DNA from 2 places in the Sinobaca sp. TMA16-18 genome. Region 2 is predicted to be linked to the other one. Evidence: riboswitches for the same ligand, from Rfam matches in the RefSeq annotation. Region 2 holds a riboswitch; the other holds the start of a gene.

Region 1 (11,883 bases), on a different contig from region 2:
TTCAGCGCTGGATAGGCGACCTGGGCTCCCAATGTAATTAAAGCAACTGCAAGAAAGCCGTCCGCAAGGTTTTGAAGTGGAATCCACAGAAAGTCGGGAATAGGAATAGAAAAGCCGTAAAAGATAAATCCGAGAAATAAAGCGTAAATGATCGGGGTTTTAAAAAGTTCTTTAATCATCCCGGCACCCGGACCGTTCGTTGAAGCGGAGTTCATCATGCCATATGTATAGGTAAGAATATTCTGGAACATCATCACAATAATCTGAATGGACGAACCGATGGGATTGGCCTGAAAGACGAGCTGGCTTACCGGAATACCGAAGTTGCCGGAGTTGTTGAGAACCACACTGTTTTTGAATGTGGCGGCAAGTTTTGGGTCCATCCCTGTGCTTTTAGCAAACAACGCAGTCAATACAGCGAGAACAAGAAACTGCAAAAATAAAAAGCCGCCTATTTCTAAAAGCAGGCCGGCTTCCATTTCATTTTCGTAAATATTCGTAAAAATGATGGTTGGCAGAAATAAATAAGTGAGAAGCTTGGAAAGCGTACTCAGCTGAAATTGAAAAATGCGGTGCAGCAGTGCTCCTGCAAACAATAAAATAAATACAGGCAGAATAATCTGCAGTAATATATTGAAAAGAAGTCCCATTTCATCCCACTCCAGCTAAACTTTTCCTTCAGTGTACCGAAATACAAAGAGAAATGCACTATTTATTAACAAAGAAAAAGTTGCATGAATCTGTAATGTATGGTAAATTATCTTTAATTCAAGATAATTGAATTCGAGACATAAACAAAAGGATATGAGTCTTATGACAGACAAACAGGTAGAAACTTCTGCTGCGCTGAAGTCTTTGATCGTTTTATCAAGAGCCCAGCATGCGGTGGAAGAAGAAGTGAGAAAAGACATTCAGTCCCACGGGTTAACACCTACGGAATTTGGTGTGCTTGAACTTCTTTACCATAAAGGCAGACAGCCTATCCAGCATATCGGAAAACGGATTCTGCTGACGAGCGGAAGCATGACCTACGTTATTGATAAGCTGGAGAAAAAAGAACTGCTGCACAGAGTCCGGTGTCCAAAAGACCGCCGGATCGTTTATGCTGAGATAACAGATAAAGGCTATCAGCAGATAGAACAGATCTTCCCGGCCCACGAACAGAAGATTACAGAAATATTCAGCGTACTGAGCCCGGAAGAAAAAGAACAGTTTATTGCCCTCTTAAAAAGAGTGGGACTGTCCCTTCAAAAATAGAGACATTTTACTTTTATAGGAGGTGAGTATTTCTTCAACACAGACTGCATAATCTGTTGATAACAGTGATAGTACAAATTCAGGCAAGGTGGAGAAAAAAACATGGGTCTATTTGATATTTTTAATTCGAAAGGAAGCGATGATACAATGGCAGACACAAAAATTGCAGTAATTTATTATAGTTCAACTGGTACAAACCACCAGATGGCTAAGTGGGCAGTTGAAGGAGCAGAAGCAGCAGGAGCAGAAGTAAAGCTTCTAAGAATAGAAGAAACAGCACCGGCAGCAGCACTTGATTCCAACCCGGCCTGGAGAGAGCACTACGAAGCAACAAAAGACATTCAGGCAGCTTCTACAGAAGACCTGGAATGGGCAGACGGCATTATCTTCAGTATGCCAACTCGTTTTGGTAACCTTCCGGCACAGCTGAAGCAGTATATTGATATGACCGGCGGCCTTTGGGCTCAGGGGAAACTTGTTAATAAAGTAGTAAGCGGCATGAGTTCTGCGAGCAACCCGCACGGCGGACAGGAAGCAACTATCCTTGCTCTTTATACTTCCATGATGCACTGGGGTGCAATCATTGCATCGCCGGGCTACTCTGATCCAATTACGTTTACTACCGGCGGTAACCCATACGGAACCAGCGCAACGGTAGGACAGGATGGAAATATCGTAGAAAACATTGAAGAAGCTGTAAAACACCAGGCGAGACGTACAGTGGAAATTACTTCAGGTGTAAAACAAGCCCAGCCAGTATCATAATATAAACAAAAAGAAGCAGCAGCCTGATATGGGCTCTGCTTCTTTTTTTATGTCGAAAAACCCTCTTATGCGCGGCTTTGGGACTCGAAAAAAAGGAGAAAAAGGTGTAACATAACGGGCGGAAGAACTATTGACGCAGTGAAGACAGAGGAGAGACGAAAAATGATGGAACTACTGCTTATTATGGTTATTCTGTTTGCAGGCAGCTTTATTCAGGGAATCAGCGGATTTGGATTCGGATTGTTTGCCATGGCGCTGCTGCCTTTTATATTCACAGTAAAGGAAAGCTCACTGCTGGTGATTGCCCTGGCTCTTGTCACGTCCGTAACTATTATGCTGAGATTTAGAAAGCACATTGATTACAAAAGCCTGGTTTACATATTGAGTGCGGCGGCAGCCGGCAGAATCGGGGCTTTTTTTATTTTGGATACATTTGGCGAAGAGGAAATAATGAAACGGATTTTGGGGGCCGTCCTGATAATGATGGTCATTTATATTTTTATGAAAAAGAAAACAGAGGATCCGGCACTGGCGGAGAAAAAATGGCTTCCTCTTACCCTCGGTTTTTTCGGAGGAATTGTAGGAGGTGTATTTGCAGTAGGAGGACCCTTTTTTGTATTTTATTTTCTGCTTCTCTTAAAAGATAAATATGCCTACACGGCGACGCTGCAGGCGACATTTGTGATAACAAGCCTGTTGACAGTGACCATCCATTTATTTAACGGCGATTTAGGCGGTACATTTATATGGTACTTCCTCGCAGGTGCTGTAAGTGTCATTGCCGGCTCGAATTTAGGGATGCATTACTTCAGCCATCTGTCTTCAGAAAGAATCAAACTGTGGGCCGGCATTTTAATTGCCCTTGCCGGGATAAATCTTATCCTGTTTAATTAAAGAAAGCCTGTCTCCCATTAGGAGGCAGGCTTTTTCTATGAGAGACTTATTTTGTATGGGAAGAGAGCTTCCAGGCCGATGTAATCAGCGGCCATTGCAGAAGGACCCGGATCCACAAAAGAAGCGGCTTCGGCTTCCCGCCTTTTTTCAGGGGCATGTTTGTTGCGGCCATATACAGGTTAGCTGGAAACACGAGCACCATTAATATGGACACTGCTTTTCCCGTCCAGGCGGTCCCTTTATTAATCAGCAGCAGCATGCCAAGGACCACTTCGGCTGCACCGGAAATGTAGACGGCGGCCATTCGTACTCTGCCGAGAAATGGAATCATTTTCGAAAAAAAGCCGGGGCGCTTGAAATGAGCCGCACCGGCTGCAGTAAGAATAAAACCAAATAATAGTCGGGCCATAAGGAAATTCTCCTTTCGCTGTGTTACTCTTTTGGAAAAATTTTCTCACGGACCGTGCCATGAATTACGCGGCCGATAACAATTTCCTTGCCGTGGAACGTTTTGAACAAACCGCTCTCAAAATCAGTATGCATATCTTTAAAGAAAATGCCTTCGATACATCCTTCCGGACAGTTTCCTAAATGAAGGGTATATGTCTCATTTTCTTTTGTAAGGTAGGCACGAACGCCTTTCTGATAATCACCGAAAGAAGGTGGGAGCTCGCGCTGTACAGACACAATATGAATATCAACGAAATCAATGCGCTTTAGGATTTCTGTAGCAATAGCTCCTTTTGTCAATTCCTGCCATTTGCTTCGGGCGCTTTTACCGATAACAATCTGGGTAATTTCCCGTTCTTTGGCTACATCTACGATAACTTCAGCTACTTTTCTGCCATTGGCCGGTTCAATCGTGAAATCAGCTTGGTACTGATCAGACAGACGCTGCCATTCTTCATGATTCTGCTGGTTCTCCAGGTAGTCTTCGTCTTCTCTGGAATTCTCGACAGTGATGACATGGAGAGGGGCATTAAAGGACTTGGCAATAGTTGATCCTCTGCGGATCAGCCGCTCTGCATCCGGCGGAAAAAAAACACAGACAAGAATGCTTTCGTCTCCTGGTTGATACGCTTCGTTAGTGTTCTTCATTAGTCGTCTCTCCTTATGGGACATTCGTCCGCTTTATATTTATAGTAACGTAAATTCTCCAAAAAGCATAAAAAAATCTGTTTTCCTGTACATATTCTACAAATAGGGAGATTAAATTTATACATGAAGGGTATATTATAGTATCAACATATAAAGGAGGGTATAATATGTTAAGTAAAATCGTACTCATTATAGGTTATGTTTTAGCAATAGCAGGTGTAATAAATCTTATTACTTCTCTTTTTGGAGCAGGAACAGGCATTTTGGGAGTAGGTATCGGTGGTTTAATCGTAGGCCTTATTCTAATCTTTTTGGCTAAACGAATATGACCCTGCACTAATACTATTATCTTAAGGCTCTTTGTACCGTTTGGTGCAAAGAGTTTTTTATTATGTTTTTTTAGTATATTAATATATCAAATAACTATATTTATATAGAATGTATAATTTTTCAAGTTCCAAAGGGCCTTTATTAAATTAACAAACATCCATCTAAAAGTCTATTCTTCTTAAAAGATTGCCAATACTTATTTTATATGGAAAAATATAAAAAAACCTTGTATAAATGGTCGCTTAAAAACGGAAAATCAATTACAATAATGATAGCGCTTTATTTTAGACCAGTGTAAATAGTCTGAATTTTTAATATATTAAAAGGAATGATTCCGTTTTACCGTATATTGAGAGGGGGGATGCTTCCTAAAACATTTTCAGCTGAATCTTCATTTTTCTATCTCCCGTCCTGAAGGTCACGGTTTGAACTCAACTACATGTGATAAGAAACTCCTGGAAAGCATAATCGAAAAGAAGGGATGGATTCATATGAACAAAGCAGTTGTTTACCGCGGAAAAGGAAAAGTAGAAATTGAGGATATCGGCTACCCTGACCTGATTCTAAAAGATGGGCCCGGCGTTCCTAAATCAAACGTAGGAAGAAAATGTGAGCATGGAGTCATCCTGAAAGTAGTAACGACCAATATATGTGGAAGCGACCAGCATATGGTCAGAGGCCGTACAACAGCACCGGAAGGGCTGGCGCTCGGCCACGAAATAACCGGTGAGGTTGTGGAAGTAGGCAGAGATGTGGAATTTATTAAAAAAGGCGACCTCTGCTCTGTGCCGTTTAACATTGCGTGCGGAAGGTGCCAGATGTGCAAAGAGCAGAATACGCATGTCTGCCTAAATGTAAATCCGGAACGTCCCGGCGGTGCCTATGGGTATGTAGACATGGGCGGCTGGGTCGGCGGCCAGTCGGAGTACGTCATGGTTCCTTATGCGGACTTCCAGCTGTTGAAATTTCCAGATAAAGACCTGGCAATGGAAAAAATAATGGACCTTACGATGCTGTCGGACATTTTCCCAACCGGTTATCACGGGGTTTATTCAGCGGGAGTACGCACAGGGTCTACTGTATATATCGCAGGCGCCGGCCCTGTAGGACTGGCAGCGGCTCACTCCGCACAGCTTCTCGGAGCTTCTACGGTAATTGTAGGAGACTTAAACGAAGAGCGGCTTGAGCAGGCGAGAAGTTTTGGATGTGAAACCGTTAACCTGCGGAAGCATGATAATCTCGGGGAACAGATCGATCAGATTGTCGGTGAGCCGGTTGTAGACTGCGCAGTGGATGCTGTTGGTTTTGAAGCTTCCGGTCACGGAGAAAACGCCGGAGAACAGCCTGCGATCGTATTGAATACGATTATGGACGTCACAAGAGTGGCAGGCAGACTGGGAATTCCCGGCTTATATGTAACTGAAGATCCAGGTGCCGCAGATGACGATTCAAAGGTTGGCTCCCTAAAAGTGAGAATTGGTCTTGGGTGGGCAAAGGCCCATACGTTTGTCACCGGACAAACACCGGCTATGCAATATCACCGCGATTTAATGAAAGCCATTTTGTCCGGGAAAGCTGATATTGCAAAAGCGGTTAATGCTACTTTGATCAGCCTGGATGAAGCTCCCCACGGCTATCAGGATTTTGATAAAGGCGCCGCAAAGAAATTTGTTATTGATCCTCATGGATCCGTCAAACAATAACGAAACATTACAAAAGCAGCAGGTCCTTCCTGCTGCTTTTTGCTGCCAAAAACTAAGTAATTATATCGGGATACTTAATACTAAATATGGACGAATAAATTTATTTTCATTCAATATATGCTATATTTTCGCCTTTTTACAGAAAGTTGAAGCAAACATGCCTTGACATGCTGCTCAGAAAAAAGATATAGTTTGTCTACAACAAAACCATATTAGTGGAAATAGGTGCTCTGATTGTCAATATCAGACTGAAAAGGGAAGACCGGTGTAAAGCCGGCGCGGTCCCGCCACTGTAACAGAAGAGTCACAGTTATTATGTCACTGGGGAGCAGATGCCCCCGGGAAGGCCGGCTGTGATGATGACACTGGAGCCAGGAGACCTGCCTATTTTACCAACACCGATTTTTACCTACGGGAGATAGGACGGGTGTTCCTGAGCGTACCATATACGAGCCAGGAGTATTTCTGCATGCACTCTCCCTTAGTGCACAGTGGAAATACTCTTTTTTTTATGAAATGGACGGATTCGGAACGGATCAGGACTAGTAAAAAAAAGGGAGGATATTTTACAAATGAGCACATGGACAACAAGCAGCCTCGGCTATCCGAGACTTGGAGAGAACAGAGAATGGAAAAAAGCACTGGAATCATTTTGGAAAAAGAACATAACGCACGATGAGTGGAAAGCGGAAATGAAAAGACTTCGCCTGGAATCTCTTGTTAAACAGCAGCAAAGAGGAATCGACTGGATTCCCGTAAATGATTTTACTTACTATGACCAGATGCTTGATATGTCGGTTATGTTTAATATTGTTCCGGAAAGGTTCGGGACGTTCAGCGATGAAATACCCGACAGTGCCTACTTCGCTATGGCGAGAGGGTCAGAATATGCTCAGGCTTCTGAAATGACCAAATGGTTTAACACAAACTATCACTACATTGTCCCTGAAATGGAACATGCCGTGCCCCGCCTGACAAAAAATATGCCGCTTGAAGCGTACCGGCAGGCAAAGCAGGAGCTTGGAATAGAAGGAAAGCCGGTTATAATTGGTCCTGTTACTTTTTTGAAGCTGGCGAAAGGATATGAGGAGAAAAATTTTGGGGAACTGCTTGATCAGCTTCTTCCTTTATATGTTCGGGTCCTGCAGGAGCTGAAGCAGGAAGGCGTGCAATGGGTCCAGATAGATGAGCCTTCGCTCGTAGCTTCTTTTCCTAAAAAGGATATTGTCCACCTGGAGAAAGCCTATCGTCTTTTTGCAGAAGAAGTACCGGGAATTTCTCTTATGCTGCAGACGTATTTCGAAGGTGTGGATCATTACGAAGAGATCACTTCCCTTCCCGTTGCCGGCATAGGACTTGATTTTGTCTATGGGAAAGAAAAGAATACGGAGTCTCTCCGTGTCCATGGGTTTCCTGAAGATAAAGTAGTCGGTGCCGGCATTATTGATGGAAGAAATATTTGGAAAAGCGACGGGGTAAAAAAGAGTGTCGATCTTCAAACGATACAAAACGCTGTATCGGAAGACCGGATTTGGATTCAGCCGTCCTGCAGTCTTCAGCATGTTCCGGTTACCGTTCAGAATGAAACGAAGCTTAATCCTGTACTGCAGGAAGCTCTTTCCTTTGCTGATGAAAAGCTGGAAGAAATCAAAAATTTACGGACTGCATTAAAAGAAGGAAACACTGAGCTTCTTCAGAAAAGCCATCGTGCAGTTCAAGCGCTCGCAGAATCAGAATGGAGAACAAAAGCGCTTGAACCTGTTAAAGAAAGCACACCTTCTTCAAGAACGGCAGCCTTCAGCGAACGCCGCACCGTTCAGCAGGAAAAATGGAAGCTTCCCCTGTTCCCTACGACGACAATCGGCAGCTTCCCGCAGACGAAGGAAGTCCGGGTAGCCAGGCAGAATGTGAAAAAAGGAACGATCTCAAAAGCAGAATACGATGCATTTATTAATGAAAAGATTAAAGAATGGGTGGACATTCAAAAAGATATTGATCTGGATGTTTACGTACACGGAGAATTTGAGCGCAACGACATGGTTGAATTCTTCGGGGAAAAACTGGCTGGCTTTGCATTTACAGCGAACGGCTGGGTGCAGTCCTACGGATCCCGCTGCGTCAAGCCTCCTGTTATTTTTGGAGATGTAGAGTGGACAGAGCCGATGACCGTAAAAGAATCCGAGTACGCCCAGTCCCTGACGGACAAGCCGATGAAAGGCATGCTTACCGGACCGGTTACTATCCTGCAATGGTCTTTCGTTCGTGATGATATGGAAGAGCGCGACGTGACAAACCAGATCGCCGCAGCATTGAGCAAAGAAGTGGAAGCATTGGAGAAAGCCGGGATTGAAATGATTCAAGTGGATGAGCCGGCTATCCGGGAAGGGCTGCCGCTGAAGCACAGCGAGCATGAGCATTACCTGGACTGGGCCGTCCGTGCCTTCCGCCTGGCGACATCCAACGTAAAGAACACGACACAAATTCATACGCATATGTGCTACAGCGAATTCCAGGACATGATCGAATCGATACGCGCTATGGATGCGGATGTTATCTCCATCGAAACATCGAGAAGTCACGGCGAACTTATCGAAGCATTTGAGACAGCCGTTTATGATAAAGGAATCGGTCTGGGTGTTTATGATATTCACAGCCCAAGAGTGCCAGGCCCCGAGGAAATGCTGCAGATGATTGACCGCGCCCTGCAGGTCCTGCCGCCGTCCCTGTTCTGGATCAACCCGGACTGCGGATTGAAAACAAGGGATATCCCGGAAACCGTAGATGCATTAAAGAATATGACAGAAGCCGCCCGCCTCGTCCGGGAAAGATGGACGCAGGAAGTGAACTAAGGAGAGTGTAGAATGACAGTAATATTTAAAGATAACGGCAGCCGCACCCTGGCTTTTGAAAAGCAAAGACTCGAAGCCTATATAGACGAAGTAACAGACGGATTTCCAGATTTGGATAAAGAAGAATACAAAGAAGCCGTTGTTTCCAATGTATCCTATAAAGACAGCTATTCAGCCGATCAGATTACCCAGCTCCTTACGCTGCAGGCTTCAGAGAGAATTGACAGAAACGGTCCGCAGTGGACGTATGTCGCAGCACGGATTTATTTGAGAAAGCTGTATAAAGAAGCTGCCAAAAACAGGGCGTACGATGCCGAAGACAAATACGGTTCGCTGTACGGCCTGTTAAAGACACTTGGAAGCAAAGGGGTGTACGACAGTACGCTTTTACGCGATTATTCCAAAGAAGAAATCATCGAACTCGAGCAGGCGATCAAGCCGGAGCGGGATGAGCTGTTCACGTATGTCGGTGTGCTGACCCTTGCCCATAAGTATCTGGCGAGCGACAAAAGCAAAAATGTCTATGAGCTGCCGCAGGAGCGATTTATGGTGATTGCGATGAAGCTGATGATCGAAGAACCTCAGGAAAATCGTCTTCATATGGTAAAAGAGGCTTACTGGGCGCTGTCTAATCTTTATATGACTGTTGCTACACCAACCTTGGCGAATGCAGGAAAAAATGTCGGCCAGCTGAGTTCCTGCTTTATTGATACAGTAGATGACAGCCTGCGCAGTATTTTTGATTCCAATACAGATGTTGCCAACCTTTCCAAAAATGGCGGAGGCGTAGGCATATATTTCGGCAAGCTGCGAAGTCGTGGTTCTGACATTAAAGGATACAAAGGAGTAGCAGGCGGTATTATGGGCTGGATGAAGCAGCTCAATAATACAGCTGTTTCTGTAGATCAGCTCGGCCAGCGCCAGGGCGCATTCGCTGTTTACCTGGACGTATGGCATAAAGATATTCTCGAGTTTCTGGACGTAAAGCTCAACACTGGAGACGAGCGGATGCGCACCCATGATATTTTCACAGGAGTGTGTCTGCCTGACCTGTTTATGGAGAAAGTAGAGAGCCGCGAAGATTGGTACTTGTTTGACCCCCATGAAGTAGAAAAGGTTATGGGCTGGTCTCTAGAAGATTTTTATGATGAAAAAGAAGGCAGAGGATCGTTTCGGGAAAAGTATCAGCAGTGCATGGACCATCCCGGTATTTCAAAAGAACGAATCCCTGCGATTGAGATTATGAAACGCGTGATGAAATCCCAGCTGCAGACCGGAACACCTTATATGTTTTACCGTGACACGGTAAACCGGGAAAACCCCAACAAGCACGAAGGCATGATCTACAGCTCGAATCTCTGCACAGAAATTATGCAGAACATGAGCGCCACGGTTATTAAAGAAGAGAAGCTGACGCCGGAAGGCACGATTATTACGGAAAAAACACCGGGAGATATGGTCGTCTGCAATCTCTCTTCCATTTCTCTTGCCAGAGCAGTTACAGAAGGGGTGCTTGAGCGTCTGATTCCAGTTCAGGTCCGCATGCTCGACAATGTCATTGACTTAAATCATATTGAAGTGCTGCAGGCGCAGCTGACAAACAAGCGTTACAGAGGCATTGGCCTTGGCACGTTCGGATGGCACCATCTGCTGGCATTAAAAGGCATCCGCTGGGAATCAGAAACAGCCGTAGCCTATGCAGATGAACTATACGAGAAAATCAGCTATTTAACGCTCGAAGCGAGCTGCCGTATTGCAGAAGAAAAAGGCGCCTATCCATTATTTGAAGGAAGCGAATGGGAAAGCGGTGCTTACCTGGAACGGAAATATGATTCAAAAGAATGGGACGAGCTGCGTACACGCATCCAGAAAAATGGTATCCGCAACGGCTACCTTATGGCGGTAGCACCCAATGCAACGACCTCACTTATTGCAGGATCCACCGCCAGTATTGACCCTATTTACCGCCAGGAATACGTGGAGGAGAAAAAAGGCTACCGGTCCCCGGCTACCGCTCCTGATATCAGTTCCAAGACGATCTGGTATTATAAGTCTGCGTTTAACATTGATCAGTCATGGAGTATCCGCCAAAATGCCGCCCGCCAGAAGCATATTGATCAGGCGGTCAGTTTTAACCTGTATATCCCCCGGGACATTAAAGCAAAAGAGTTTCTGGATATGCACCTTCAGGCATGGTCAGCAGGACTTAAAACCACGTATTACACACGTTCCACTTCAACGGTAATAGAGGACTGCGAAAGCTGCTCCAGCTAAGAGAAAAGAAAAGAGGAGGCATAAAAAATGGCTACTTTACAAAAACGCAAGCTGTATGACACGACAGCTCCAAATAAATCAACCGGTATTATCAACGGCGAAAGCTCGAATATACTAAACTGGGATCAGACTGCGCGCAAGTGGGCCTACCCTATGTATAAAAATATGCTCCGCAACTTCTGGATTCCAGATGAAGTCAGCTTAATTAACGACCGCAACCAGTATAAGCAGCTGAGCGGTGATGAGCGGGAAGCCTTTAATAAAATCATCGGACTGCTGGCTTTTCTGGACAGCGTACAGACGGATTTTTCCTCCAAAGTGTCCGAGTACCTGACCGATTCCAGTCTGTCGGCCCTTATGTCCGTATTGGCTTTTCAGGAAGTAGTCCACAATGAGTCGTATACGTACGTTCTATCGAGCGTAACAGACGGCAATACGCAGGAAAAAGTGTTCGAATACTGGAAAACCGATGAAGTATTGTTGGAACGCAACAAGTTTATTGCAGATGGATATACCGATTTTACGGAGAATCCCACCCAGGAAAACTTCGTCCGCGCGATTGTATATGACGTTATTCTGGAAGGGTTGTTTTTCTACTCCGGTTTTGCTTTCTTCTACAACCTGGCCCGAAACGAGAAGATGCTCGGAACCTCTAAAATGATTAATTTCATAAATCGGGATGAACAGATTCACGTTAATCTGTTTGTCCACAT
Region 2 (11,883 bases):
TTTTCCAGTAGTCCTCAGATGTTATCTGCACAAGTTCCAGACTTCGCTGGACGTTCATCCGGTCGATAGCAGCTTCTTCTTTATCTTTAGCAGCTCTTGGGGTTAACGTAATTAACGGGCTCGGAACAGCCGGGTGGGCTTTTCGGTGAACCGAAGCCGAATATACCTGCTCAATTTTATCTTTTTTCAGAACAGCTCCCGGTTTACCTGTTCCCGCATCCCGACCTTCGTTAAGAAGCATCAGACGATCACAAAACATCGCTGCCATATTCAAATCATGTAAAATAGCGACCACGGTTATTTTTCTCGCGCTTGTCCATTCCCGAAGGGTATTAAGCAGATTCATCTGATGGGAAATATCCAGATGATTTGTCGGCTCATCCAGAAGCAGAATCTGCGGCTCCTGAGCGAGGGCTCGGGCTAAGAGTACCCGCTGTTTTTCCCCGCCGCTTAGCGTTTCCATAGGAAGATCTGCAAATGGTTCTACTTTGGTTTCCTGCATCGCCTGTTCCACGATTCTTTTGTCTTCTGCCTTGGCATTGTTAAACCAGCCGCTCTGATGCGGATAGCGCCCGAGTTCCACAACCTGCCTGGCCGTATAGGAAAAAGTGGTTTCTGTATGCTGGGGAAGCACGGCGATTTTTTTGGCCAGATCTTTATTGGAAAAGGCTGAAAGCGGCCTGCCGTCTATTTCAATGGAGCCTGAATTGGTTTCCAGCCCGCGGTACATACATTTAAGAAGAGTGGACTTTCCGCTCCCGTTCGGCCCAATAATACCAAAAATTTCATGCTCTTTTACAGCTAAGGAAATATTTTTAATAATATCTTCTCCACCGTACCCTGCCGTAAGCTGGTGAACGTTAAACAGCATCTGTCTACCTCCTTTTTCCAATTTGTCTCGTCAGGCGCCGCTGCTGGAAAAGCAGCAGCCCAAAAACAGGAGCTCCTGCTACTGCTGTAATTACCCCGATCGGCAGTTCCGTCGGCGCAATAATCGTACGGGCCAACAGATCCGTCAGAGCCAGAAACCCGCCGCCGATAAGCATAGAGAGCGGCAGCAGATGACGATGATCCGGTCCCCAGATCAGCCGGGTTAAATGAGGAATAACGAGTCCGACAAATCCAATCGTTCCGGACACAGCCACCGCGGATCCGGTAATAATCGACGCGGCAGCTAATATAGCCATCCGCCGGACTTTTGTATTTACGCCAAGTGTCTTCGCCGTCTCTTCTCCAAAAACGAGGGCGTTCAACTCTTTAGCATTCCATAATAAAATCAGGCACCCTACGATAAAGAAAGGCAGGACCAATCCTACGTACTCCCATCCTCTCATCGCTACACTTCCCATGAGCCAGCTGATAATCTGCCTGAGCTCATCTCCTGTTAAAGCAATCATTAACGAGATTAATGATCCTAAAAACGAGCTGAAAATAATGCCGGCTAAAATAATGGTCTCTGTAGAAAGGCTCCGTTCAATCGCTTTAACAAACCCAAGCAGCAGAAGCAGCGTTATCATTCCAAACAATACGCTTACTGCCGGCAGGGTGAAACGTCCCAGACCCGGAATGGAAAGCCCTAAAAACAACACGGTTACCGCTCCCAGGGAGGAACCTGAAGACACTCCGAGAGTGTAAGGATCGGCAAGCGGGTTTTTTAATAATCCTTGAAAGGCAGCGCCTGCAATTGCAAGCCCTGCCCCTACAAGTACCGCTAACAAAACTCTAGGCAGCCTTATTTCTTTAATAATATTAACAAATGTTGTATCAAGGTGAGGCGGAAAGTCCAGTCCGAGCGCCGTGCGCCCGATAATTTCGGCACTGGCTGCAAATGGCACCTGCACGCTTCCAACAGAAACCCCCACTACAATACTTGCCGCCAAAAAGACTAAAGCTGCAATGTATGCCGCTGGTTTATTGTTCTTCAGTGAAGACATCCGGATACACCACTTCTGCCATATGCTGCAGGCCATCTGTCAAACGTGGCCCCGGCCGGCTTACCAGATCACTTTCCAAATCATAAACTTCCTCATTTTCAATGGCAGGCACATCCGACCAGCCATCACGGTTTAAGATATTTTCGGTGGAATTTTCCACTCTAAATCCGTATGTTGTAACAATAACATCCGGGTTCAGTGCAACAGCATCCTCTTCTGTATAAGGGACCCAGCCTTCTTCTTCGGCGGCGGCATTATCTGCCTGAATGATATCGAGCATTTCATCCATAAACGTATTTTGACCGGTAGTATAGATATTCGGCGGCGCGTCCACCTCTACCCAGACGGTTTTGCGGTCTTCTTCAGAGATTGCAGAGGCTGTTTCTTCAATAGAAGCGACATCCTCTTCCATCGTCTCTATCATAGCATCTGCTTCTTCTTGTGTTCCTGTCGCCTGTCCGATCATGTTGATCGTATCGTACGTCTCTTCAAATGATGTCGCATCATTTACTACGAGAATTTCCGCTCCGGCGTCTTCCAGCTGATTTAATCCTTCTTCTGAATTTTGAACAGCAGAAGAATCGGCCAAAATAAGATCCGGCTCAAGAGAAAGAACCGTCTCCACATCAAAATCAAGACCGCCGACACTCTGCTTTTCCTGAGCTTCTTCCGGATACGTATCAAAATCGGTTACTCCGACAATTTGTTCTTCCAGTCCGAGAGCAAACGCAATTTCCGTATTACTTGGCAGCAGGCTTACAATATTTCCCGGCTTTTCTTCGATCGTCATTTCTTCTCCCATGCCATCGGTCAAAGTGACGGGATACCCTTCCGACTGCTCGGTGCTTTCTTGTTCAGAGCTTTCCTGCCCTTGTTCTTCTCCTGTTTCTCCGCCGCAGGCAGCGAGTGCAGCAGCCATTCCCGCCGTCATTGTTAATAATAACGTTTTTTTCATGTCACATTCCCCCTTGAGTGGTATGTCCTACAAATCCAGAAAATCAGGAGCCTATTATTGAGCTCTATGTAAGATAATAAGAAAAGCTCTTCCCTAAAGTGGGAAGAGCGGACATACGCCCCTGCTGCATGCAGCGGAAACGTTTTATATCCGGCATCCTCTTATCCCCGAGAGTGCAGCACCGATTACATATATGGCAGGTATCCTGACTTATGCCCAATTCAAAGATCCTTCCCGTTCTTACAGAACAGTGGAGTACTTCTTTGAAAGCTGCACTTACAGTGGCGGGACCGTACCGGCATTTCACCGGTTTCCCTTTTAACGGAAAGAGCATTCTTTCCGACCATATATATTCTATTCTATTCATTTATAAGGACAATCTTCTTTAGTATACATTATCGGTCTTCGATACACAGCAATTATCGGACAAATCCCTTATCCTTTTTTCCGGCAGATAAAAATCTGACGGGGAGATCTGCTGTGATCGTATTCTGCAGCATTGTAATCCCCAAAGAAATACACAGGCTCCAGCTGGTATCGTTCAAGCATACGCCGCAGCTGCTCTTCTTCATAAAGCTTGACCCGTTCCACGTAACGTCTCTCTGCTCCGTCTTCTTTAATCGTAATCTTCTTTTCCACATAATCTCTGCCGGCATGCCTTTCCTGGATAACCGTCATTCCATCTTTTTCCGATTCATCAAATGCAACAATATTTTCACGGATGTACGATGGATTCAAATAATCAAACAAGAACCATCCGCCGGGAAGTAAAGCATCCGCTGCTTTTTGGAACACGAGCTCGTTTTCTTCGTCTTCCAGAAAGTAACCGAAACTGGTAAAAACGTTAAAGGCGGCCTCAAATTCCTGTTTGAGCTCAACGGTGCGGATGTCAGCACGCCTGTACTGCACCGGTAAATCATTTGTAAGGTCAATCGCCTTTTTTAAAAGTGCCGGAGAGAGATCAATCCCTGTCACATCGATTCCTTTTCTGCCCAGCCATCTGGCGTGCCTGCCGTTTCCACAGCATAAATCAACAGCCTTCATTCCTTTTTCCATTGGCATGTAGGACATGAGCGACTGCAGTTCTCCAGCCGCTTTTGTTTCATCCCGGTGATCGTATACTTTCAAATAATCTTCCTGAAAATGTTCCTCAAACCAGGCTTTCATTTTTTCCCCTCCTACAGTTCTTCATATTTTTCATTATCCGAAGGGATATAAAAACGAAAGGTCGTTCCCTCGTTCATTCTGCTCTGCGCAGCAATATAGCCGCCGTGTGCTTCTACAATATTCTTGGCGATAGCCAGACCGAGCCCGGTGCCCCCCTTGCTGCGTGTCCGCGCTTTGTCTGCTTTATAGAACCGCTCAAAAATAAATGGCAGGTCCTCTTCCGGTATTCCTGTCCCGTTATCAATAACGGCGGCTGATAAGCCGTCGGCGTCATTCGTCATTTCCAGAAGAACACGGCCTCCTGCTTCTGTATGCCGGATCGCATTATGGACGAGATTTGTTAATACTTGTTCTATTCGATCCGCATCAGCCAGAACAAATGCTTCCTCTCCTTTTACGGAAGACTCCAGCGTCAGCTCTGCTTCTGATGACAGTCCCTGAAACTTCTTTTCCATTTTTTCTGTTAACATTTTAACATCCATCCACTCTTTTTCCAGATGAAGATAGCCTGCTTCCATCCTGGCCAGATCCAACAGTTCATTGACAAGACGTCCCATACGCAGCGACTCTTCATAAATAATCTGCCCGATTTCTTTTTTCTCTTCTTCTGTTGCAGCAATACCATCTACGATCGCTTCGCTGTAACCCTGCAGCATCGAAATCGGTGTTCTTAGTTCATGGGAAACATTCGCAATAAAGTCTTTGCGCAGTTTATCGTGCTGACGTTCCTCCGTCATATCACGGATAACCGCTACGGCACCCCTGACAAACGTTTCATCATATAAAGGCGTCATTAGTACAGCGTAGCTGCGTCCCTGAACATCGACCTCAGCGAGCTGCTCCTGTTCCATGCCGACCACCTGCTGAAATATTTTTTTCATTTCTTTCGGAAGAGGACTGGTTTTGCCCTCCTGCTCATTTTGGTACTCAAGTGCTAATAGAAATCGGTCTGCCGGCGGATTGGTCAGAACGACTGTACCTTTGCGGTCAATCGTAATTACTCCATCCGCCATGCTGAGCAGAATACGGCTGAGCTGCTCTTTTTCCTGATTGAGTTCCGTAATGTTTTGATTTAATTTCCGCCTCATCCGATTGAAGGCGTTACCAAGCTGGCCGATCTCATCATTGGAAATAACCGGCACTTTCGTTTCGAAATCACCTTTGACAACATCGAGTGCCAACTGCCTCATTTTCCGCAGCGGAGCCGTAATTCTTGTGGATAGAAAAAAAGTAAACACGGTCGTTAAAACGATGGCAATACCTGCCGACAGCAGAATAATCTGCTGCGTTTCGCCCGTAGTGTCTTCAATTACATTAAGCGACTGATATAAAAACAGCGAGCTTTCTTCCCCGTCGTTTGATACGAACGGCACGCCGACTACAAAGATTTCATCTTCTTCCTCTTCGCCGCTTCCAGAAAAGTCGCCGTGCATTGTCACGTCTTCACGCTCATTGATCACGCCGGATAAGCGATTGTCTTCATAAAATCGTTCAACCGGCAGAAATATGTTGTTGGAATGGTCAATCTCCGGATACCAGGGCTCATCCTCTGTAATAACGAGCACCTGTGTGTTATACGATGCGGCCATACGTTCAATCAGCGGTCTTGTTGTTTCTTCCTCCTGCTCTTCGAGAATGCTTACCATCACATTCGCATGATTGGTCAGCTGCTCTTCTGCTTCGGAAATATGATACTGTTCAAAAAACTGCAGAAGCAGAAACGTCAGGATAAGAAGAACGACAAGCACTAACAATAAAATAGTCAGCCACAGTTTCCCAACTACGCTCCGCCACAGCATTAGTCTTTCGCTGCCTCGAATTTATAGCCTACCCCCCACACGGTTGAAATCATGTTCGCTGCTTCTTCGGAAATACGGCTTAATTTTTCACGAAGACGTTTTACATGCGTATCCACGGTGCGCAGATCACCGAAAAAGTCGTAGTTCCACACATCTTTTAACAGCTGCTCTCTGGAAAAGACTTTGTCCGGCGACTGAGCCAGGTACAGAAGAAGTTCGTATTCTTTTGGTGTAAGGCCCACCGCCTTTTCGTTCACCGTCACGCGGTGCGCATCGTTATCAATCGTAAGATGAGGAAATACCAGTATATTTTTCGCTTCCGTTTCCGTCTGCAGGAATTTTGTTGCTGAGGACCTGCGCAGAAGTGCTTTAATCCGCAGAATCACTTCCCGCGGGCTGAACGGTTTGACAATATAATCATCCGCACCAATTTCAAAGCCCTGCACCCGGTTGGCTTCTTCTCCTTTAGCGGTAAGCATAATAACCGGAGTCGCTTTTGTTTTTCTAAGCTCCTGACAGACTTCTTCCCCGTCCATGCCTGGAAGCATTAAATCCAGAAGGATCACATCGAATTCTTCGTTTAACGCTGTTTCCAGCGCCTCTTCCCCATTTTCAGCTTCCACTACGATAAATTCTTCTTTCTCTAAATACATTTTCAAAAGACGACGGATGCGGTCTTCGTCATCTACTACCAATACTCTTGTTTCCTGTGTCATATATTGCTGCCTCCTTATTGCCTTTTACTCGAACTCTCCTGCCTATTTTAGCACGATTCGCTCTATTCTCTCATCTCCCGCCACTTATCGCAGCCACTCTTCTATAGATTGTAAAAAAAGACTTCCCCCGTGAAGGTTCAGTCTTTTCGGTAAAAGTCATGCATATGAATGCAGACCGGCAATAACTAAATTAACAAAAACGAGGTTGAACATAATAATAGCAAAGCCAATTACGCACAGCCAGGCTGAGCGTTCCCCATGCCATCCGCGGGTTAAGCGGAGGTGAAGATAAGCTGCGTAAAACAAAAAGGTAATCAATGCCCATACTTCTTTAGGATCCCATCCCCAGAACCGTGTCCAGGCAATCTGGGCCCAGATCATCGCAAAAATAAGCCCTCCCAGTGTAAAGATAGGAAATCCTATTGCTATCGCTCTGTAGCTCAGTTCGTCAATCTTATCCGGGCTCACGCCGCGGATAAGCGGCTGCAGAAATTGACTTAACGGCTTGCGCAGCACAAGGCGTACAATGAAATATAAAACAATGGCTGCCGCAAATGTCCAAACGAGCGTGTTGGCATCATCGCTTCGTATCCATTCCGGAAGAAGGAAAAGAGGCTCCCAGCTTCCCTGTTGAATGAGCTCACCGTTGTTTGGCCCGAGAATCGGAGGCAGTTCGTAAATCATTTCTGCCTGCATACCGTTTTCATCTGTGTACTGGAATACCGTCTGATAGCCAAATAGATTAAACGCGTAGCGTATTATCACAAAGGCTACAACGGTAAGCATACTGAACATAATAAATTCCAGCCAGAATACTTTTTTTCCGCCCCTTTTAAAATCAACCGTTCGGATCAAATAAATCAGGCCGGCTACAAACCCAATCCCCAGTATGCCCTGGCCAAGTGCCGTTGTGGTTACATGAATCTGCAGCCAATAACTCTGCAGAGCAGGTATTAACGGCTCTACTTCCGTTGGAAAAATGGAGGCATAGGCGATAATCAGCATAATGATCGGCATAGCAAACATGCCCAGTACATTGGATTTGTAAATGGAATACAAAATCAAAAAGGCAAATCCAATCGCTATACCGAGAAACGTCGTATATTCAAACATATTGCTGACCGGAGCATGACCGGAAGCCATCCAGCGTGTAATGAAATAGCCTATGGCAAATAGAAAGCCGCCTAAAGCTGCCAAAAATCCGAGCGTCCCCCATTTATTCCCATTCATATCACCGAATTTATCCCGCCATTTTCTGCCGGTTACAGAGACGGCAAAAAGAATAGTCGCGAGTAAATAAAGGAAAAAAGCCGTCAATAATAGATTTCCGCTGAGCTGCTCCATCGCTAGCTTCCCCCTTCTTGTTGTTTTTTCAGTTCTGCTTCTTGTTCTTTTTCAGCTACCTGGTCTACAGGAGGAGAAATACCAGCTTCTTCGTATAATGCGTCAAAATCACGCTTTAATGTCTGCCAGTGCTTGTTTGCGTGTCCCGCATACAGAAGTTTTCCGTTTTCCTTCTTCAGCCATATTCTTCGGTGGGACCAATAAGACCCCTGTGTTAAACCGATCATGAATATAATGCCTCCGACTGCAATAAAGGGAAGTGTGTTATCTTTTCGTACCGTCAGCCCGGTTACGTTTTTTGTTTCCACGTTCTGAAAACTCATCTCATAGTCGTTTTCCCCAAACACATCCTCGTTTCTCTGGATGCCTACAAAGCTGTACTCTCCTTCTTCCGCATGCTCTGGTGAAAACATTTGGAAGATAAACGCAGGATTATCAGGAATACTTGATGTCGTAGCCGGCTCTCCCTCTTCGTTGAATTCAAAGTTAGGGAAGTAAGAGTCAATGACGACGCGGTACCCGTCTCCTAAATCATACTCATTTTCAGGATTGAACAAATCGATGCGCAGCTCGCCTGCGCTTTCTCCGGTTTCTCTGTTTACCATTTCGAGGATCATTACATTTAATTCATTTAATTTATAGTCCACCTGATATAGGCTGAATCCGTCAAAAGCGAGCGGTTCATTTACCCGGATTTCATCACGTGTCACTTCCTCGAGTTCCGGTTCTTCGCCGATCGTTCCGCCTTCTTCACGCTGATAAACGACCGCATTGGTCTGGAAAGTCTCAACAATGTTTCCTCCGGCTCTCTCCAGAGCGGTAGCAAAGGTTTCATCTTCTTCATCATACATTTCCAGGAAGAACTGCTCGTTTTCTATGAAATATTCGCCTTCTGTCCCCGGCACCACTTCGGTTTCTCCTTCACGTACCCAGACGACTTCATCGACATACATTCCCGGAAAAAAGCGCAGCATCGCACCGGTTAAAAATATAATCAGCCCTACATGGTTGACGTAAGGACCCCATCTCGAGAAGCGGCCTTTTTCGGCCACAAGGTTATCTCCCTCTTCACGGATCGTAAATTTTCTTTTTTTCAGTACATCTTTCGCCGCTTCCAGCTGATTTTCGTCAGCTGGTACCGCCATTTCTCCGAACACCCGCTGTCTGCGCAGAAACCCTTCATTTCTAGTAACTTTCTGATGCTTTAATACCCGGTAAAGTGGTACAACCCGGTCAAGGCTTGCAATAATTAACGAAATTCCTAAAGAGGCAATCAGCGCCATATACCACCAGGAGCTGTACATATTATGTAATCCGAGCGTGTAATAAATTTGTCCGAGCACTCCGTATTCTTCCTGATAGTGATCGGCTGCTGATACGTTATTTGGAATGTACATTTCCTGTGGAAAAATAGTGCCGAGAGATGATGCGAGTAACGTTAGTACAATAATCCATATGCCTACTTTTACCGAAGAAAAAAAGTTCCAGATTTTATCGACAATGGATTTATTATATGTCTGGGAACGCCGCGCGACTCCCTCATATCTCATATCCACAAGCGTCTGCTGTTTTGCTTTTTCATTCAACGGTTTTCCGCATGCTTCACAAAGATCGGTTCCCTCCGGATTCGAGTAACCGCATTCACAAATCACTTTAGCCATAGAAACACCCCATTAGCTTACCCTGCCGGGCATCTGTTTCTTTATTTATTTGATAAAGCAGGCTTTCTGCTTGTGTAACGGAACAGAAAGCCTTTTATTATTCTTTTTCAGCCAGGTCACGCAGTTTTTTTATTTCGATTGGCTTTAGTTCTCTTGAATCACCGGGCTCAAGTCCCTGCAGTGTTAGAAAAGCGTAACTTTCTCGCTTCAGCTTAATCACCTTATGACCGATATGTTCAAACATCCGTCTGACCTGCTGGTTCTTTCCTTCGTGAATAGAAATTTCAATAATAGAAGAGTTTCCTGATTTATTGGATGATTTTACATTCACTTTGGCAGGAGCTGTTTTTCCATCTTCGAGATGAATGCCGCGCTCCAGTTTTTTAAGGTTTTCTTTTGAAGGTCTTCCTTCAACTTTCGCAATATATGTTTTCACAATTTTATTGCGGGGATGCATCATCAAATGGGCAAAGTCTCCGTCATTTGTTAAAAGAAGCACTCCCGACGTCTCATAGTCCAGGCGCCCTACCGGAAAAATACGCTGCTCTATATCCGGAAGAAAATCATTGACTACCTTACGTCCTTTATCATCACTTACAGCTGAAATAATCGATTTAGGCTTATATAGAAGAAAATAGACCGGCTGCTCCTTATCCAAAGGGACACCATCTACTTCCACCAAGTCATTTCCAACCGTTACCTTTGTTCCTAATTCTTTTACTACTTCACCATTTACAGTCACACGGCCTTCTTCCATCAGCTTTTCTGCTTTTCGTCTGGACGTAATTCCTGCACTTGCTATTACTTTCTGCAATCTTTCCATTTACTTCACCTCATCTTCTATATCATACGCATCATGCTGGGGAACCACAACCTTTTTCGGACCGGGAGCGCTTATCTTTCGTCTTCTTCCCATGTACCAATCCGGCTGAAAAATTGATCCGGTTCTTCCGTCTTTTCTTCGGTAAACTGATGAATATCCGGAAGCTCCTCCAGGGAGGCAAGCTCAAAGTATTCCAAAAAGCGTTTAGACGTACGATAAAGAATCGGCCGTCCTATTTTATCTGCTCTTCCTGCCTCTGCTATCAGTGCTTTTGCAACCAGTGTCTGGATAGAACTGCCTGAGCTGACGCTTCGTATCTCATCAATTTCGGTTTTTGTAATCGGTTCGTTATAAGCAACGATTGCCAGGGTTTCCAAAGCAGCCTGAGAGAGCTTCGGCCGGTCCGGTGTGATAACATATTGTTCAATATACGAAGCAAACTCGTCTTTCGTTGCCATGTGATAGGAAGTGCCTGCCTGTTTAAGGCACAGGCCGCCTTTTTTCTCTTCCATCTGCTGTTTCATTTCCTCCAGCAGAACAGAGCATTCTTCCAGGCTGATCTCCAGCAGAGCAGCAGCCTCTTCTACCTCTACTCCCTGCTCTCCGCTTACATAAAGCAGGGATTCCAGCACTGCCTTTTGTTTTTCATTATTGATCATACATCGTTCCTCCAGCGGTATGTACCTCTATGTCAGAGAAATTGCCATTTTGTGTACAGATAATTTTTTGCTGCTTCATCATTTCCAGCATAGCCAGAAAAGTAACGACCACTTTTGGTTTATCAGCTTCCCGAAAAAGATCCGCAAATAAACAGCTGCCATGCCGTGATGCTAAAATGCTTTCAATAGAACCAATCATTTCTTCTACAGAATAGGATTCCGGCTTGATCACTGCAGAGGAAGGTTTATTAAACGCTACGCGTGTCTGCAGCCTCTGCAGGGCATCGATCATATCATAGATCGTGACGTTATCAGGCAGCGCCGTATCTTCTTTCGTATCTTTATAATCCTGCCATGATCCGGAAAAAGGCTTTGTATAATAAGTGCCGGCTTCGGCTTCCTGCTCTTTTAAATAGCCTGCTGCTGCTTTATATTTTTTATATTCGGATAAACGGTAAATCAGTTCTTCCCGGGGGTCATAATCCATATCCTCTTCTTCCCCGGTGAAAATCGGAGCCGGAAGAAGCATGCTGCTCTTGATCTCGAGGAGGGAGGCCGCCATCACTAAATACTCACTTGCTACATCAAGCTGCAGTTCCTGCATCGTCCGGACATAATCTAGATACTGGGCTGTAATGGCCGAAACAGAAATATTATAAATATCTACTTCTGATTGTTGGATTAAATGCAGAAGCAGATCGAGCGGTCCCTCAAATGCATCTATTTTTACGCTGTATTTCTTCATTTCTTTTCCCCTCTGCTCACTTTCACACATATAAATTATATCATATCCGTCCGCTGCTTAACGATAGGCGAATTTATGAC

Evidence for each region. A riboswitch is a leader RNA that binds a small molecule or an ion and turns the genes downstream of it on or off. The one in region 2 is predicted to bind cobalamin.
Region 1: another riboswitch for cobalamin. It lies ahead of metE (5-methyltetrahydropteroyltriglutamate--homocysteine S-methyltransferase); the one in region 2 lies ahead of AC5W14_RS07075 (ABC transporter substrate-binding protein).

The regions. Positions count from the first base shown of each region.
Region 1 is NZ_JCAKFM010000002.1:279,402-291,284, forward strand. Features, by position in the region: gene AC5W14_RS05120 (AEC family transporter) at 1-650, opposite strand, end outside; gene AC5W14_RS05125 (MarR family winged helix-turn-helix transcriptional regulator) at 814-1,257, shown strand; gene wrbA (NAD(P)H:quinone oxidoreductase) at 1,405-2,022, shown strand; gene AC5W14_RS05135 (sulfite exporter TauE/SafE family protein) at 2,185-2,916, shown strand; gene AC5W14_RS05140 (DoxX family protein) at 2,963-3,325, opposite strand; gene AC5W14_RS05145 (universal stress protein) at 3,349-4,014, opposite strand; gene AC5W14_RS05150 (hypothetical protein) at 4,182-4,343, shown strand; gene fdhA (formaldehyde dehydrogenase, glutathione-independent) at 4,836-6,047, shown strand; cobalamin riboswitch at 6,254-6,449, shown strand; gene metE (5-methyltetrahydropteroyltriglutamate--homocysteine S-methyltransferase) at 6,620-8,896, shown strand; gene AC5W14_RS05165 (ribonucleoside-diphosphate reductase subunit alpha) at 8,909-11,170, shown strand; gene AC5W14_RS05170 (ribonucleotide-diphosphate reductase subunit beta) at 11,198-11,883, shown strand, end outside.
Region 2 is NZ_JCAKFM010000003.1:167,946-179,828, forward strand. Features, by position in the region: gene AC5W14_RS07065 (heme ABC transporter ATP-binding protein) at 1-871, opposite strand, end outside; gene AC5W14_RS07070 (FecCD family ABC transporter permease) at 876-1,934, opposite strand; gene AC5W14_RS07075 (ABC transporter substrate-binding protein) at 1,912-2,889, opposite strand; cobalamin riboswitch at 3,068-3,252, opposite strand; gene AC5W14_RS07080 (class I SAM-dependent methyltransferase) at 3,325-4,056, opposite strand; gene AC5W14_RS07085 (ATP-binding protein) at 4,068-5,855, opposite strand; gene AC5W14_RS07090 (response regulator transcription factor) at 5,855-6,571, opposite strand; gene ccsB (c-type cytochrome biogenesis protein CcsB) at 6,728-7,915, opposite strand; gene resB (cytochrome c biogenesis protein ResB) at 7,918-9,576, opposite strand; gene AC5W14_RS07105 (pseudouridine synthase) at 9,674-10,399, opposite strand; gene scpB (SMC-Scp complex subunit ScpB) at 10,471-11,058, opposite strand; gene AC5W14_RS07115 (segregation/condensation protein A) at 11,048-11,803, opposite strand.